2 regions of the Blautia sp. OM06-15AC genome follow, and region 2 is predicted to be linked to the other one. Evidence: predicted binding sites of a transcription regulator. Region 2 holds the regulator's gene; the other holds the start of a gene.

Region 1 (7,974 bases), 210 kb from region 2:
GGCTCTGCGATGTACTGGACGCCGCTCTTGTGTGCGCGCTCGATGTTGTCGCTGAACGGGAAGAAGGCATCGGAACCTAAGGTTACGCCCTTCATCTGGTCGAGCCATGCACGTTTCTCTTCTCTTGTGAAGACTTCCGGTTTTACTTTGAAGATCTTCTCCCATGCGCCGTCTGCGAGAACATCCATGTACTCCTCGCCGATGTAAACGTCGATCGCATTGTCACGGTCTGCGCGGCGGATGCCGTCTACAAACTGCAGATCCAGCACCTTCGGGCACTGACGCAGGAACCAGTTGTCGGCTTTCTGTCCGGCAAGACGGGTGCAGTGCACACGGGACTGCTGGCCTGCACCGACACCGATGGCCTGACCGTCTTTGACGAAGCATACGGAGTTGGACTGGGTATATTTTAAGGTAATCAGTGCAATCTTCAGATCGCGTTTTGCTGCTTCCGGAATCTCTTTGTTCTCGGTTACCACGTTGGAGAGCAGCTCATCGTCGATCGGCAGCTCCTGGCGGCCCTGCTCAAAGGTAATGCCGAAGACCTGTTTGTGCTCGAGCGGAGCCGGACGGTAATTCTCGTCGATTTTGATGACGCAGTAGTTACCTTTTTTCTTTGCTTTCAGGATTTCCAGTGCTTCATCGGTAAATCCCGGAGCGATGACACCGTCAGAAACCTCGCGTTTGATCAGGGATGCGGTGTCTTTGTCGCAGACATCAGAAAGTGCGATAAAGTCGCCGAAAGAAGACATACGGTCTGCGCCTCTGGCTCTTGCATAAGCGCATGCTAACGGAGAAAGCTCTCCCATATCGTCTACCCAGTAAATTTTACGCAGGGTCTCGTCCAGCGGAAGACCTACGGCTGCACCTGCCGGGGAAACGTGCTTGAAGGAAGTTGCTGCCGGAAGACCGGTGGCTGCTTTCAGCTCACGTACCAGCTGCCAGCCATTGAAGGCATCCAGAAAATTGATATAGCCCGGACGGCCGCTTAATACTTCGATCGGAAGATCTCTGTCATCATCCATGTAAATTCTGGAAGGTTTCTGGTTCGGGTTGCATCCGTATTTTAACGCTAATTCTTTCATGATTTTCTCCTTTCGCAAAACACTCGATTTCTTATTTATTTTTATTCACGATTCTTGTCTCATACTTGCCGGTTGCAATGTCGATATAGCGTGTGAAGAGGGACACCTTGTTGTCCTCGTTTAAGCTGCTCCAGAGCAGTTCGGTGAAAGCATCGATGTCATCCGGAATCTCGACCAGTTTTGGCTCACCCTCAAAGCTTGGCAGCGGATTGCCGTCGTGCATGTAGGTGTGGATGAAATGGCCTTCCCCTGCTACACAGTTATCATAGGAGAAGGTGTAGCGGTTGCACTGGGAAGGATCGCCGTTATTGCTCTTTAAGATCGACATCTGGTAGCCGTACGTTCCGTTCTCTACGTGCATCACACCGGAAATACGAGGAGTGTAGTTCGGTGCATCCGGCTCAAACTCTCTGCTTCTAAGGGATACCTCAAACGTTTTTCCCTGCTCCAGTCCTTCGTATACGGTATCGGTCTGGTCTCCGTTTGTTACGATCGTATCATTTCCCAGAACGCGTACCGGTGCGTAGATGATCAGGCTCGGATCTTCCAGCTTCGACGGATCAAACGCCTGTGTGCGGATTCCCTCACCCTCCTCAACAAAGACACGGTTACGGCTGTTCTGGCTTCTGCCCATAATAAAGTATCCGGCAACGGCTTTTGTGCCGTCTTTGGATCTGCCGATCACAATTCCTCTTCCTGGATATGCATTTCCTTTTAATTCCTGTTCCAGTGATACTTTTTTCATCTTCTGTTCTCCTTTTCAATGTGGCTGGAATGGGATTTTCTGTTTTTGGATAAAAAAACAGACCCACTCCCCCAAGCATTCTTCTGCCCAGACGGTCGGCCTCTTCTCACGCTATACTCCCTGTGGTCATTTCCACTTCCGTCAGTCGTATAACTGCCTTTACCTTAACATGGAAAATCCCGCCTGTCAAGGGACACGGCGGGATTTTTTTTAAATGAAATTTTCAGAATGCACGAAGACAGCTCCGGTAAACGCCCCGGTGGATTCTGCAAATGTGCGGGTAAACGTCAACTTAGAACCCCTCTCTGTGACGCTCTTTTCGCAGTTCATAGCGGCGTTTTCCGCCCTCCCACTCAGCTTCCTGCTCCGGAGATTCCAGAATCAGCCCCGGAACGGGAAGTGCGCGGCCGTTCTCGTCGATGGCCACCATCACCACGTAGGCACGGTTGATCATTTTCCGAATGCCGGTCGCAAGCTCTTCCACGTACGTGTCGACGCGCACCTCCATTGAGGTGCGTCCGACATACGTCATTCTTCCGACCAGCACGACGGTGTCGTTCAGAAAAGCAGGATGCTTGAAGTTCAGATTGTCGATGCACGCGGTGGTGATTTCGTTGCCGCAGTGGCGGCGTCCCACCAGACCGGCAAGCTCATCGATCCACGCGACCAGCTGGCCGCCGAACAGACGGCCATAGCCGTTGATATGGCGGTGCATCAGAAGATACGACTGCTCTGTCTCAGAATCTTTTACGCGTTTCTTTGCCATTTCTTCCATTTTACCAATACGCTCCTTTTCACATCCTGTTTTTTGTATCTTTATACGTTCGCAAGCGCCTGATCAAGGTCTGCAATGATATCGTTCACATCCTCGATGCCGACTGACAGACGGATCAGATCCGGCAGAACACCGGCTTCGATGAGCTGCTGATCGTTCAGCTGGCGGTGGGTATGGCTTGCCGGGTGCAGAACGCAGCTTCTTGCATCGGCAACGTGTGTTACAATTGCTACCATTTTCAGGCCGTTCGTGAAGCGCATCGCGCCGTCTCTTCCGCCCTTTGGTCCGAAGCAGAGAACGCCGCAGGTTCCGTTCGGCATGTATTTTTCTGCCAGCGCATGGTATTTGCTGTCTGCAAGGCCTGCGTACTCAACCCATGCTACCTTCGGGTGGTTTTTCAGGAACTCTGCCACTTTCTCGGCATTTCTGCAGTGACGCTCCACGCGCAGGTGCAGGGTCTCCAGACCGACATTCGTCAGGAATGCATTCTGCGGGGACTGGCACGCTCCCATATCACGCATCAGCTGTGCGGTTGCTTTTGTGATATACGCTTTTTTACCGAATTTCTGCGTATAAATCACGCCGTGGTACGATTCGTCCGGTGTAGTAAGGCCCGGGAATTTGTCTGCATGCGCATCCCAGTCGAAGTTTCCGGAATCGACAATCGCTCCGCCGAGCGCCATTGCATGGCCGTCCATGTATTTTGTGGTGGAATGGGTGACAATATCTACACCGAACTCGAACGGACGGCAGTTGATCGGGGTTGCAAAGGTGTTGTCGCAGATCATCGGAACGCCGTGCTCATGTGCAAGTTTAACAAACTTGTCAATGTCAAGTACAACACCTGCCGGGTTGGAAATCGTCTCGGCAAAGACAGCTTTGGTGTTCGGCTGGAATGCTTTTTCCAGCTCCTCTGCCGGCGCATCCTGGTCCACGAGGGTAGTCTCGATGCCGAATCGTTTTAAGGTAACGGCGAGCAGGTTGGAGGTTCCTCCGTAAACCTTTGCCGCGCAGACAACGTGGTCGCCTGCCTCACAGATGTTGGTAACAGCAAGCATCGTTGCCGCCTGGCCGGAAGATGTGAGCATGGCTGCCACGCCGCCCTCCAGATCGCAGATTTTCTGTGCTACGACGTCGTTCGTCGGGTTCTGCAGACGGGAATAGAAATATCCCTCCTCCTCCAGATCGAACAGTTTTCCCATTTCCTCGCTGGTTGCATATTTGAATGTTGTGCTCTGGTAAATCGGAAGTACACGCGGCTCACCGTTTTTCGGCTGCCATCCTCCCTGTACACAGATTGTGTCCTGGCTGTATCCCATAATTTTTCTCCCTTCTGTAAGTGAAACCGGTCCACCGGGCCGATTTCTGCTGTGCTCAGCGCCATAATAATACCCCCACCCGGGATGCCCGGGCGAGGGTATCACTTTTTCCTATTATAACTCTGTTTGTTCTTTCCTGCAACTATATGCGCACAGATTTAGGAGAGATATTCATCCACATATTTCTGGATATTGGAAGCATTCACAATCTTCTGCGCCTGGCCGTCCTCCACAACGAGAAGAGTCGGTGCCTGCATGATGCCGTACTGTGCGGCAAGATCCGGGTGACGCTCTGCGTCGATCACCTCATACTGCTCCTCGGCGAGCATTTCTTTTGCCATTTTGCAGTTCGGGCAGGTGCTTGTCGTGAACAGGTACATGCCGTCTTCCTCGATTTTATCTGCTGCTGCAGCGGCTTTCGGCTCTTCTTTTCCAGCGGCCTGCTCTGCCAGTTTCTCTGCTGCGCCGTACGATTTCATTTTCTGCTCCGGCGATTTGGAGTGGATGATATCATATACAGTTCTGTTCTTGTACTCCTGGCGTTTTCCGTCGTTCCAGTTCTTGACCGGACGGTAATATCCCGTGATACGGCTGTAAACCTCTGCCTCTTTTCCACAGATCGGACATGTAAAGTGCTCGCCGGCGAGATAGCCGTCGTTCGCACAAACAGAATACGTCGGGGACAGCGTGTAGTACGGCAGTTTGTAGTTCTCTGCAATCTTCCGCACAAGGGAAGCTGCTGCTTTCCAGTCCGGCAGTTTTTCGCCAAGGAACGCATGGAATACAGTTCCCGAGGTGTACAGCGTCTGCAGATCATCCTGAATATCAAGCGCAGAGAAAATATCCTCGGTATAGTCCACCGGCAGATGGGAGCTGTTGGTGTAGTACGGGGTATCTCCCTCATGGCCTGCGGTCTTGATATCCGGCCATTTTGCACGGTCGTGTTTTGCCAGACGGTATGCGGTCGACTCCGCCGGAGTTGCCTCAAGGTTGTACAGATCGCCGTACTCCTCCTGGTAATCAGAAAGACGCTCTCTCATATGGTTCAGAACTTCTTTCGTAAACTGCTGTGTCTTCGGATCCTCCAGACCCTTTCCGAGCCATGCGGCATTTAAGCCGGCCTCGTTCATACCGATCAGACCGATGGTTGAGAAGTGGTTCTCAAACGTTCCAAGGTACCGTTTCGTATATGGATACAGTCCCTCGTCCAGGAGGCGGGTAATGACCTCACGTTTCGTCTTTAACGAACGTGCGGCAATATCCATCATATGATCGAGACGGCGGTAGAACTCTTTCTCATCTTTGGACTGATATGCGATACGCGGCATATTGATGGTGACAACGCCGACCGATCCGGTGCTCTCGCCGGAACCGAAGAATCCGCCGGTTTTCTTTCGAAGCTCACGCAGATCCAGGCGGAGACGGCAGCACATGGAGCGCACGTCGCTTGGTTTCATATCGCTGTTGATGTAGTTGGAGAAGTACGGGGTACCGTATTTTGCAGTCATTTCGAACAGCAGACGGTTATTCTCCGTATCGGACCAGTCAAAATCGGATGTGATGGAGTAGGTCGGGATCGGGTACTGGAAGCCTCTTCCGTTGGCATCTCCCTCGATCATCGTCTCGATGAACGCTTTGTTGACCATATCCATCTCTTTTTTACAGTCTTTGTACTTGAAGTCCATCTCCTTACCGCCGACGATCGCCGGAAGCTCCGCGAGGTCATCCGGTACGGTCCAGTCGAGTGTGATGTTGGAGAACGGTGCCTGGCTTCCCCAGCGGCTCGGTGTGTTGACGCCGTAGATAAACGCCTCGATGCACTTCTTCACTTCGCCGTAGCTTAAGTTGTCCACTTTGACGAACGGCGCCAGATACGTATCAAATGAAGAAAATGCCTGCGCACCTGCCCACTCGTTCTGCATAATGCCGAGGAAGTTGACCATCTGGTTGCACAGAACCGAAAGATGTCTTGCCGGAGAAGAAGTAATCTTTCCGTTGATGCCGCCAAGTCCTTCTTTGATGAGCTGTTTTAACGACCATCCTGCACAGTAGCCGGTCAGCATCGACAGGTCGTGGATGTGAATATCCGCGTTGCGGTGTGCCTCGGCGATCTCGTCATCATAAATCTCTGATAACCAGTAGTTGGCTGTGATCGCGCCGGAATTGCTTAAGATCAGACCGCCGACAGAATACGTTACGGTCGAATTCTCTTTGACACGCCAGTCCTCTACTTTTACGTAGCTGTCCACGATCTCTTTGTAGTCTACGATCGTCGATTTCATGTTGCGGATTTTTTCCCTCTGCTTGCGGTACAGAATGTAAGCTTTTGCCACTTCTGCGTAGCCGCACTGGATCAGCACGTTCTCCACGCTGTCCTGAATTGCCTCCACTGAAATTTTTCCGTCTTTGATCTTGGACTGAAAGTCCGCTGTTACGCGCAGTGCCAGCATCTGAAGCATGTCATCGCTGAACTGCATATCTTTTGCGCCGAATGCTTTTCCAATCGCATCGGTAATCTTTTTCATCTGGAACTCTGCAATCGTTCCGTCTCTCTTTTCTACCTGAAACATGGAATCCCTCCTGTTAATTCAACCGTTTCTGCAAGGCCTTTTTAAGGTTCCACTCTTTGCAGTGTCTGAACCATATGATAGCAGAGCATGTTTCTCCCGTCAATAGTAAAAAGTACCATATCTAGTGTGAAATTTTCTAACATCACTAGATATGGTACTTTTACTTGTATTCTGTCCCTTCCATTTTTCGGCGCTGTACGGCGCTTAAAGGGATGTACTGCCGTTTTTAAGCCCGCTTGCCATACCTCTATACCCTCGGATAGATATCCTTCGGTACATAGGCTTTTACGCGGATGCCTTCCGGCAGATATTCTTCTTCGAGCAGAATTCCGTATCCGCGGATCAGTGAAATCGTTCCCGCCTTATCGTACGGATAGAGGCGCTCGATATAGATTTTTCCCTCCATCATCCACGAGGAGAGTAAATTTTTGAGGTCTTCGAGTCCCTGTCCTGTTTTGGCAGAGACCGCAAGGCTCGCGTCTGCCCGGAAATCTTTTACAACCATCGGGGCGAGAAGCTTATCCTGCTTGTTCAGCAGGGTGACGATCTTTTTGTCCTCAACTTTCAGTTCCCGCAGCGTATCGTACACGACCTGCATCTGCAGCTCCATCTGCGGATTTGACGTATCCACAACGTGGAGAATATAGTCGGCATACCGTGCTTCCTCCAGCGTACTGCGGAATGCATCGATCAGATGATGTGGCAGCTTATTGATAAATCCAACCGTATCGGTCAGCAGGATTTCCTGTCCATCCGGAAGGGTCAGTGACCGCGTCGTCGTATCCAGCGTGGAAAACAGCATTGCATCTGCCAGAATTTCCGATCCTGTCAGTGCATTTAAAAGACTGCTCTTTCCCGCTGACGTATAGCCTACGAGCGCCGCTACCGGGATTTTGGAACGTTTTCTGCCTTCACGAAGGAGCTCTCTGTGCTGGCGTACTTCCTCAAGCTCACGTTTTAACTGCGTAATACGCGTGCGGATCAGGCGCCGGTCGGTTTCCAGCTTTTTCTCTCCCGGTCCTCTCGTACCGATTCCGCCGCCGAGACGGGAAAGCGATGTGCCAAGGCCGGAAAGTCGGGACGCACGGTACTTTAACTGGGCCAGCTCAACCTGGATTTTACCCTCGCTGCTCACGGCGCGCGCCGCAAAGATATCCAGGATCAAAAGCGTACGGTCCATGATCTTGCATTCCAGTGCTTCCTCCAGCCCTTTTAACTGGATCGAGGAGAGCTCATCGTCGCAGATGATGCCCGTCGCATCGCAGGCGCGCACCAGAATTTTCAATTCCTCTAATTTTCCTTTTCCGATGTACGTTCCCGGATGAATGGCCTCCCGCACCTGCACCAGGCGGCCCTCCACCTTCGCACCGGCGGTGCTGGCCAGTTCCGCCAGCTCGTCGAGCGATTCTTCTGCGTTTGCGCCGCCGTTTTCCTGTACGCCGACCAGAATCACGCGCTCCTGTTCTTCTCTTAAATCAAA
Region 2 (7,974 bases):
CAAATGTGCGCCATACCTGGAAAAACGGGGAACTCTCCGCTTACACCTTTGCGCCGCTGTTTCCGGAAAACGGCGAAGCGGACGAAGAGGCGGCAGCCTTTGCAAAGAAGCTGAATGAGGAAAAACCGCTTTACGTGGTAAGAGAGGATGTGAAAGCCTGCCTGAAAACGTTCGGCGAGCAGGCAATTGCAATCTGGAAAAACGGTGAGCGGATCGGATATCTGGCACTTTGCGGCGGAAACCAGGTTGTGGAAGCAGAAGTGTTGGAGGAACAGGATTTCGTTCCTGCACTTGCCGCTTATTTAAAAGAAAATGCGCTTGACTCTCTTTTCATTTCCATTCCGGTGTATGAGACCGGAAAAGCAGCAGCGTTATCGGAAGTCTGCGAAAGCTTCACAAAAGAGCGCTGCGGTTCCGCGATGTACCGTATTTTCCAATTTGCAGACGTCATCGAGGCAATGCTGACCATGAAAGCAGAGACGATGGGCATCAGCGATGGAACGTGGTCTGCCGTACTGGAGGGACAGCCGCTGACCGTGACGGTAAAAGATGGAACTGTGACCGTGACACGGGAAGCCCATCCGGGGGCAGATGTACTCAACCGGGAGCAGGCGCAGGAACTGCTTCTTTCACCGCTGGCAAGTAAGGGAAGCAAGGTTCCATCTGAAATCTGGAAGAACATTCCATCCGACTGGTTCCCGCTTCCGCTGTACTGTGCGACGGCAGACGAATTTTAGGCAATGACTGTTGGGAGGCAGAGAAATATGAACGAGACAGCGAAACGAGACAGAAGAGACGAAAAAGAAGAAATCCGGTACCATGTGATTTTCTACGGCCAGGTGCAGGGCGTGGGGTTCCGTTACCGGGCGTATTATGCTGCCTACCAGCTCGGGCTGACAGGCTGGGTGAGAAACTGCTGGGATGAGACGGTGGAGATGGAGGTGCAGGGTGATGAGGAGACGATCACGGAGATGATCAAAAGGATCCGCACCTCCAGCTACATCGAAATCACGGATGCAAAATGGACGAAGATTCCGCTGGAATCGGAATTCGGTTTTCATATCCGTTGATCAGGGCTGTTTTTTCTCTTTTTCCGGAATTTCGACGAGAATGATATCGTTGCCGATCTGGCAGATGCGGTCCCATGGGATCACAAAATCCTCGCCGTGGCAGAAAAAGCCGCAGAATTTCACAGGACCCGGAAGAACGAGTCCGGTAAGATGTCCCGTTTTTGGATTGAATTCCACATCAATCGGACAGCCGAGCGTTTTGCAGGTGCAGATATTGATAACTTCTTTCTGGCGGAGATCTACAACGCGCATGCGGTGCTCCTTTTTACTGATTCCTATGGAAAAACATATGCGAAAATGTTGCTGCAGTTGACTTGAATTTCACGGAAAAATGCGTATACTGTAAAAGTAGAAAACTTTCCGAAATACTTATTTAGAAACGAGGACGAAAGATATGAGATGTCCATTTTGTAATCAGGATAATACCCGGGTTGTGGATTCACGCCCGATTGAAGACAGCAATGCGATCCGCCGCCGCCGGATGTGCGATGTCTGCGGCAGACGCTTTACGACATACGAAAAAGTGGAGACGATCCCTTTGATCGTCATCAAAAAAGATATGAACCGCGAGCAGTATGACCGCTCGAAAATCGAGACCGGTATCCTGCGCGCCTGCCACAAACGGCCGGTGTCCGCCGAGAAGATCAACGAGATGGTCAACAAGGTGGAGACGGAGCTTTTCAACGGCGAGGAACGCGAGATTCCAAGCTCTGTGATCGGAGAGAAGGTCATGCATTACTTAAAAGACCTGGATCAGGTGGCGTACGTCCGCTTTGCGTCGATTTACCGTGAGTTCAAGGACGTCAACACGTTCATGGACGAGCTGAAAAAGATGCTCGACAAATAGCGGGAGGCAAAAAAATGGAAGTGTCGAACTATATTAAAATGCGTGATCAGATGCAGGAACGTTTTCTGACATACGATCAGAAGGAGATCGAAGGAAAGTATGGCTTTGCGTTTGATGGCGATTATTTCTATGTGCCGTATCTTTTTGAAGAATGGAGAGTGAACCGCCATACCGGCGTTGTAGAGGGATCAAAAGACCATTTTCTTCATGTACATCAGGGCAGTTTCAATGAGACGCTGACGATTTTCGACCTGCTCTGCTGCGGAAAGAAGGAGATTGTGCTCGCCGGCACGTATGCGCGTACCAATTCCTTAAAGGGAACGATCAAAGGCCGCACGATTGCGTCCGGCGTTCACGACAGCCGCGCCGCACGGTATGACGGGCATGTGGAACAGCTGAAAAAAGCATGCGTTTCCCTTGGCGGAAAACCATATTTCCCGGGAGACGCTGCTTTTGTTTTTCATGTCTTTCCGTTTCTGCCGCTCGTCTTCCAGTTCTGGGAGTCCGATGAGGAATTCCCGCCGGTGCTGAAGTTTATGTGGGATGAAAACGTCCTCGATTATCTGCGGTTTGAGACGCTGTATTACGTGATGGGAGATTTCCTGGACGCACTGGATCAAGCCTTCGATGCATGTAAAACAGAAGCCTGATACCTTTTGTGAGACAAAATCTTACGAAAATTTTTCGAATGTTTATAAAAATTTCAGTATACGAATCCCTTGGTTTAATGCTATAATGAGCGAAAGTGAGTAAAAAAAGAGAAGAGAAAGGGGAATGCATATGGCTTTTAGCATGAAAGTAACACCGGAAATAGAGGAACTGACAAACATCTGTCTGGATAACTCCAAAATGGATGTTTCGCTGTATGGGCAATACGATGTAAAACGCGGACTGCGCGATGTCAACGGCGTTGGCGTCCTTGCGGGACTGACACAGATTTCAAACGTTGTGTCTTCGGATATCATTGACGGCGTCAAAACACCGTGTGACGGACGTCTGTACTACCGCGGCATCAACGTGGAAAAACTGACCCAGGGATTTTTGAGTGAAAACCGTATGGGATTTGAAGAAGTCGCTTATCTGCTCCTGTTTGGAAATCTGCCGAATGAAGAGCAGCTTAAGCATTTTAAGACGATTTTAAAACAGCAGCAGTCCCTGCCGAAGAACTTTGTGCGTGACGTTGTTATGAAAGCGCCGACCAAGGACATGATGAACACTCTGTCCCGAAGCGTTCTGACCCTGTACGCGTACGACAACCACGCAGATGATACCTCCCTTCCGAATGTGCTTCGCCAGTGCATTAACCTGATTTCTGTTTTCCCGATGCTGTCCGTCTATGGCTATCAGGCGTACAACCATTATATCAAGGGAAAAAGTTTATATATCCACAATCCGTCGAAGAAGCTTTCCACCGCAGAAAACATTCTGCTGATGCTCCGCCCGGATCAGAAATACACCCCGCTGGAGGCGAAGATCCTCGATCTTGCCCTCGTCCTCCACATGGAGCACGGCGGCGGTAACAACTCAACCTTTACAACACATGTTGTTTCTTCTTCCGGAACCGATACGTACTCCGCAATTGCAGCGGCGCTCGGCTCCTTAAAGGGACCGAAGCACGGCGGTGCAAACATCAAGGTTGTGCGGATGTTCGACGATATGAAGTCACACGTCAAAGACTGGACGGATGAGGAAGAAGTATCGAATTACTTAAGAAAGCTGCTGCACAAAGAGGCGTTCGACCAGAAAGGTCTGATTTACGGTATGGGCCATGCGGTTTACTCCATTTCCGACCCGCGTGCGCGCATCTTCAAGACCTTCGTTGAGCAGCTGGCAAAAGAAAAACACAGAGAGAAAGATTACCGGCTGTACGCTATGGTCGAGGAACTGGCTCCGAAGATCATCGGCGAGGAGCGCCATATTTACAAAGGTGTATCCGCAAACGTCGACTTCTACAGCGGCTTCGTTTACAGCATGCTGGATCTTCCGCTGGAGCTCTACACCCCGATGTTCGCCTGCGCGCGTATCGTCGGCTGGAGTGCACACCGGATGGAGGAACTGATCAACACCGACAAGATCATCCGCCCGGCGTACAAGAGTGTCAAAGATGAAGTGGACTATGTTCCGCTGGAAAACAGATAAAACAGGCAGAAGGGCCGGAGCGTGTCGGGATTTTCCGATCTGCTCCGGCATTGCTCTGTGCAGGAAGTAATGTGTCATTGTGAAAAATAGGAGAGTGCAGGAGAATGAATGAGACAAAAAATTACAGCATAACAAAATCCGGAGCAGTCATATTGGAAGGAGGGGCCAATCGCGGCGTCTTTACAGCAGGAGCGCTGGACTTTCTGATGGAGCAGGAGTATTATATCCCTCATGTGATCGGCGTTTCCGCCGGAGCCTGCAATGCGCTGGACTATGTATCGCGCCAGATTGGCAGAACGAGGGACTGTATGATTGTCACGGATGAGAAAAACCGCTACGTCAATAAGAATATCAAGACAATCGTTGAGAAAAAAGCACTGCTCGACATGGATATGGTGTTCGAACGGTATCCGTATGAGATTTTTCCATTTGATTTTGATACGTATTTTGCATCGCCGCAGACGTGTGAGCTGGTTGTGACAAACTGTGAGACGGGACGCGCGGAATATCTGGATGACCGCGAAAATAAAGAACGTCTGCTTGCAATTGGCCGTGCATCATCGAGCATGCCGATCGCCTGCCCGATGGTGGAGATCGACGGAAACGAGTACGTCGACGGCGGTGTTGCCGATTCGATCCCGATTATCCGTTCCTTAAAGACGGGACACCGAAAAAATGTCATTATTCTGACACGGAATTTCGGTTACCGCAAAAAAGAGGGAACGAGAGGCTGGGAGCTGTATGTGGCGGCATTCCGCAAATACCCGAATCTCGTGCGTGCGCTTGTAAACCGCGCGAAACATTATAACCAGGTACTCGAATGCATCGAAAAATGGGAAGAAGAAGGCTCCGTCTTTGTGATCCGCCCGGAGATACCGGCGGTATCGCGTCTCGAAAAGGACGAGGAGAAGCTGCGGGAATTTTACCAGCACGGCTATGACCAGATGAAAGCAAATTTTGAGGCTCTGCAGGAGTTTCTGAAAGAAGAATAAAGTTACTGTATAAACGAAAAGAGGATTGGAGAAAGAAGATGAGTGGAAAAAACCAGAAGAACCGGGGAACTATACTGATGCGGATGTTTTACCCGGACCGGAGAGAAAAAAGTGCCTATACGATCGATTACGCGGATCTGTACCGGAAAGGATACCGGGGCGTGATTTTTGATATCGATAATACGCTTGTTCCGCACGGTGCGCCGGCAACGAAGGAGGCGGCTGCGTTCTTTGCGTCTCTTCGGGAGACTGGTTTTTCCACCTGTCTGCTTTCCAACAATCAGAAACCGCGTGTGGCTCCGTTTGCCGATGCGGTCGGTTCTATCTATATCGAAAATGCGCACAAGCCTTCGGTGAAAAACTACCAGGAGGCATGCCGGAGAATGGGGATCAAAGAGGAGCAGGCGGTCTTTGTCGGGGATCAGCTTTTCACCGATGTGTACGGTGCAAAACGGACCGGACTTTACAATATTCTGACCGAGCCGATCAATCCGAAAGAGGAAATTCAGATCGTTCTGAAACGGTATCTGGAGCACATTGTACTGTTCTTTTATGAGCGTGATCTGGCCCGCGGCAGGATTACGAAAAAAAACAGTTGAAAAATCGGGAAAAATATTATATTATAAGATAAGCCTATGGTGCGCATTTGGCGCATCGTACTATGTTAAGGAGGAAAAATCAGAATGATTTCAGCAGGAGATTTTAGAAACGGCGTTACCCTCGAGATCGATGGTCAGGTCGTTCAGATTCTTGAATTTCAGCATGTAAAACCTGGTAAAGGAGCTGCATTCGTAAGAACAAAATTAAAAAATGTCATCAACGGTGGTGTGGTAGAGCGTACCTTCCGTCCGACTGAGAAATTCCCGCAGGCTCGTATCGAGCGTGTAGACATGCAGTATCTGTACAGCGATGGTGATTTATTCTACTTCATGAACGTAGAAAACTATGAGCAGATCGCTCTGAACGAAGAGACCATCGGAGATGCTCTGAAATTTGTAAAAGAAAACGAAATGGTTAAAGTATGTTCCTACAACGGAAATGTATTCGCAATCGAACCGCCTCTGTTTGTAGAGCTTGAGATCACCGAGACTGAGCCAGGCTTCAAGGGAGATACCGCACAGGGTGCTTCCAAACCGGCTACCGTTGAGACTGGTGCTACCGTAAGCGTTCCGCTGTTCGTAAACCAGGGAGACAAAATCAAAATTGATACCAGAACAGGTGAATATCTGTCCCGTGTATAAGTAAGACTGTTCCCGCCGTTGTCCGTCACAACTTTCTTTGTGGCGGACACGGTTTTCTAAATAAATAGAATATTCGTCTGAAAAATGGCTGATAAAGGCTGTCGGAAGCAGTCCGGGCCCGTTTTTCTCATCGTTCGAAGTTCCGCGAACCAACGAATCTCTGGCATATACAGATCTGTACAGAGGTTTTTAAGTTGTGTTTTTCGGAGCTTTTTTTGTTCCGTAAAGCAAAAATACAAAAGGCAATCAAACAGGAAAGGTGGGAAAAAATGGACTATCAGATGTTCAAAGAGCAGCTTGCCGCGCTGCTGAAAAGAAAAGCCGGCGATGATTTTGAGGTGAAGATAGAATCGGTGCAGAAGCTGAACGGTATCGAAAAAGAGGCGTTTGTCATCAGCAGAAAGAAGGACTGGATTGCACCGACGATCTACGTGGAGCTTCTGTATGAATGCTGTCTGCAGGGCGTGCCGCTTTCTCAGATTGCAGAAAAGGTACTGGAGCAGTACCGGAAAGTGGAAGCGGAGGCGAGAAGACCGGAGAAAGCTGCCTTTTTTACCAACTGGAAAAATGCTGCGCCGCAGATCTACTGCGAGCTCATTCATGCGGAGAAAAACCGTACGCTGCTCTCCGAAGTTCCGCACAGAAAATTTCTCGATCTCGCGGTCGTGTACTATTACCAGATGCGGGGAAACCGCGTGCCGGATGCGACAATTCTGATCCACGAGACGCACCGGGAGCTGTGGGGAATTTCGGCGGAGGAGCTGGATGCCCGTGCCTGGGAGAACACCCTGCGGGATCTGCCGGTGCGCACAGACAGCCTTATGGTGTATTTGAAAGAGGAGTACGGAGTAACATTTCCCCTGTTCGAGCTTGGTCCGCTGGCGGAACAGTTTTACCTGGTCAGCAACCGCAGAGGAAAGCTGGGTGCAATCTGCATGTGCTATCCCGGCGTGCTGGAGAGTCTTTCGCAGCGCTTTGAGGCAAGTCTTTATGTGATTCCGAGCAGTATCCATGAGTGCATGGTGATTCCAGATTATGATGTGTTCCCAGAGGAGTGTCTTTCCGACATGGTACGGGACGTGAATGAAAAGACGGTCAAGCCGCAGGAGATTCTGTCGGATCACGTTTATTATTACCACCGGGAAAGCGGGGAACTGACGCTGTGTGAGGAAGAAACGTAAGCTGTGTGGCAGAATAGTCTGCGAATAATTTAAGAAAAAAATGGGCGGCTGGGTGGGAAAAATACTTTACAATTGCAGGAGTCTGTGGTAAACTATCATAGTGTGGTTGAGAAAACAGATCACATCAGCGTCTGTAGCTCAGGGGATAGAGCAACGGTTTCCGGTACCGTGTGTCGGGGGTTCGAATCCCTCCAGACGCGTTTTTGCTACATGGCATGCTGCGGCGGGCAGGACCGGCGCAGGATAAGGAAAGCCCCTGCTTCGGTGTGAAGTAGAGGTTTTTTTGCTTGCTGAGCATATCAATAACTGATCCGGCGGATCAGTTTTGATGAAGGAGGAAAAATATGGCAAAACCAATGACAACAAAAGATAAAATCCGGGAATGGATTTCCGATAATCTGCGCTACATGCTTCTGATCGGAGCAATTCTCCTGATTGTGGCAGCGGTTCTTCTCATCGTTCATCTGGTGTCACCAAAAAACGATGGAAAATCGAGCGGCGGAA

What was found. The regulator NrdR, encoded in region 2, represses ribonucleotide reductase genes. The targets are predictions, from matches to a motif close to CACAANATNTTGTG.
Region 1: the regulator NrdR is predicted to act here: its motif matches at 6,608-6,621, upstream of DXB83_RS00355 (ribonucleoside triphosphate reductase).

The regions. Positions count from the first base shown of each region.
Region 1 is NZ_QULD01000001.1:62,338-70,311, reverse strand. It holds gene DXB83_RS00375 (phosphoribosylaminoimidazolecarboxamide formyltransferase) at 1-1,085, opposite strand, end outside; gene DXB83_RS00370 (IMP cyclohydrolase) at 1,117-1,830, opposite strand; ZMP/ZTP riboswitch at 1,909-1,989, opposite strand; gene DXB83_RS00365 (acyl-CoA thioesterase) at 2,123-2,605, opposite strand; gene DXB83_RS00360 (O-acetylhomoserine aminocarboxypropyltransferase/cysteine synthase family protein) at 2,647-3,924, opposite strand; gene DXB83_RS00355 (ribonucleoside triphosphate reductase) at 4,083-6,494, opposite strand; gene hflX (GTPase HflX) at 6,742-7,974, opposite strand, start outside.
Region 2 is NZ_QULD01000001.1:269,544-277,517, forward strand. It holds gene DXB83_RS01420 (GNAT family N-acetyltransferase) at 1-737, shown strand, start outside; gene DXB83_RS01425 (acylphosphatase) at 765-1,070, shown strand; gene DXB83_RS01430 (YlmC/YmxH family sporulation protein) at 1,071-1,322, opposite strand; gene nrdR (transcriptional regulator NrdR) at 1,465-1,917, shown strand; gene DXB83_RS01440 (DUF3786 domain-containing protein) at 1,932-2,567, shown strand; gene DXB83_RS01445 (citrate/2-methylcitrate synthase) at 2,698-4,056, shown strand; gene DXB83_RS01450 (patatin-like phospholipase family protein) at 4,161-5,048, shown strand; gene DXB83_RS01455 (YqeG family HAD IIIA-type phosphatase) at 5,123-5,647, shown strand; gene efp (elongation factor P) at 5,732-6,289, shown strand; gene DXB83_RS01465 (DUF5688 family protein) at 6,559-7,470, shown strand; tRNA gene DXB83_RS01470 (tRNA-Arg) at 7,598-7,670, shown strand; gene DXB83_RS01475 (hypothetical protein) at 7,815-7,974, shown strand, end outside.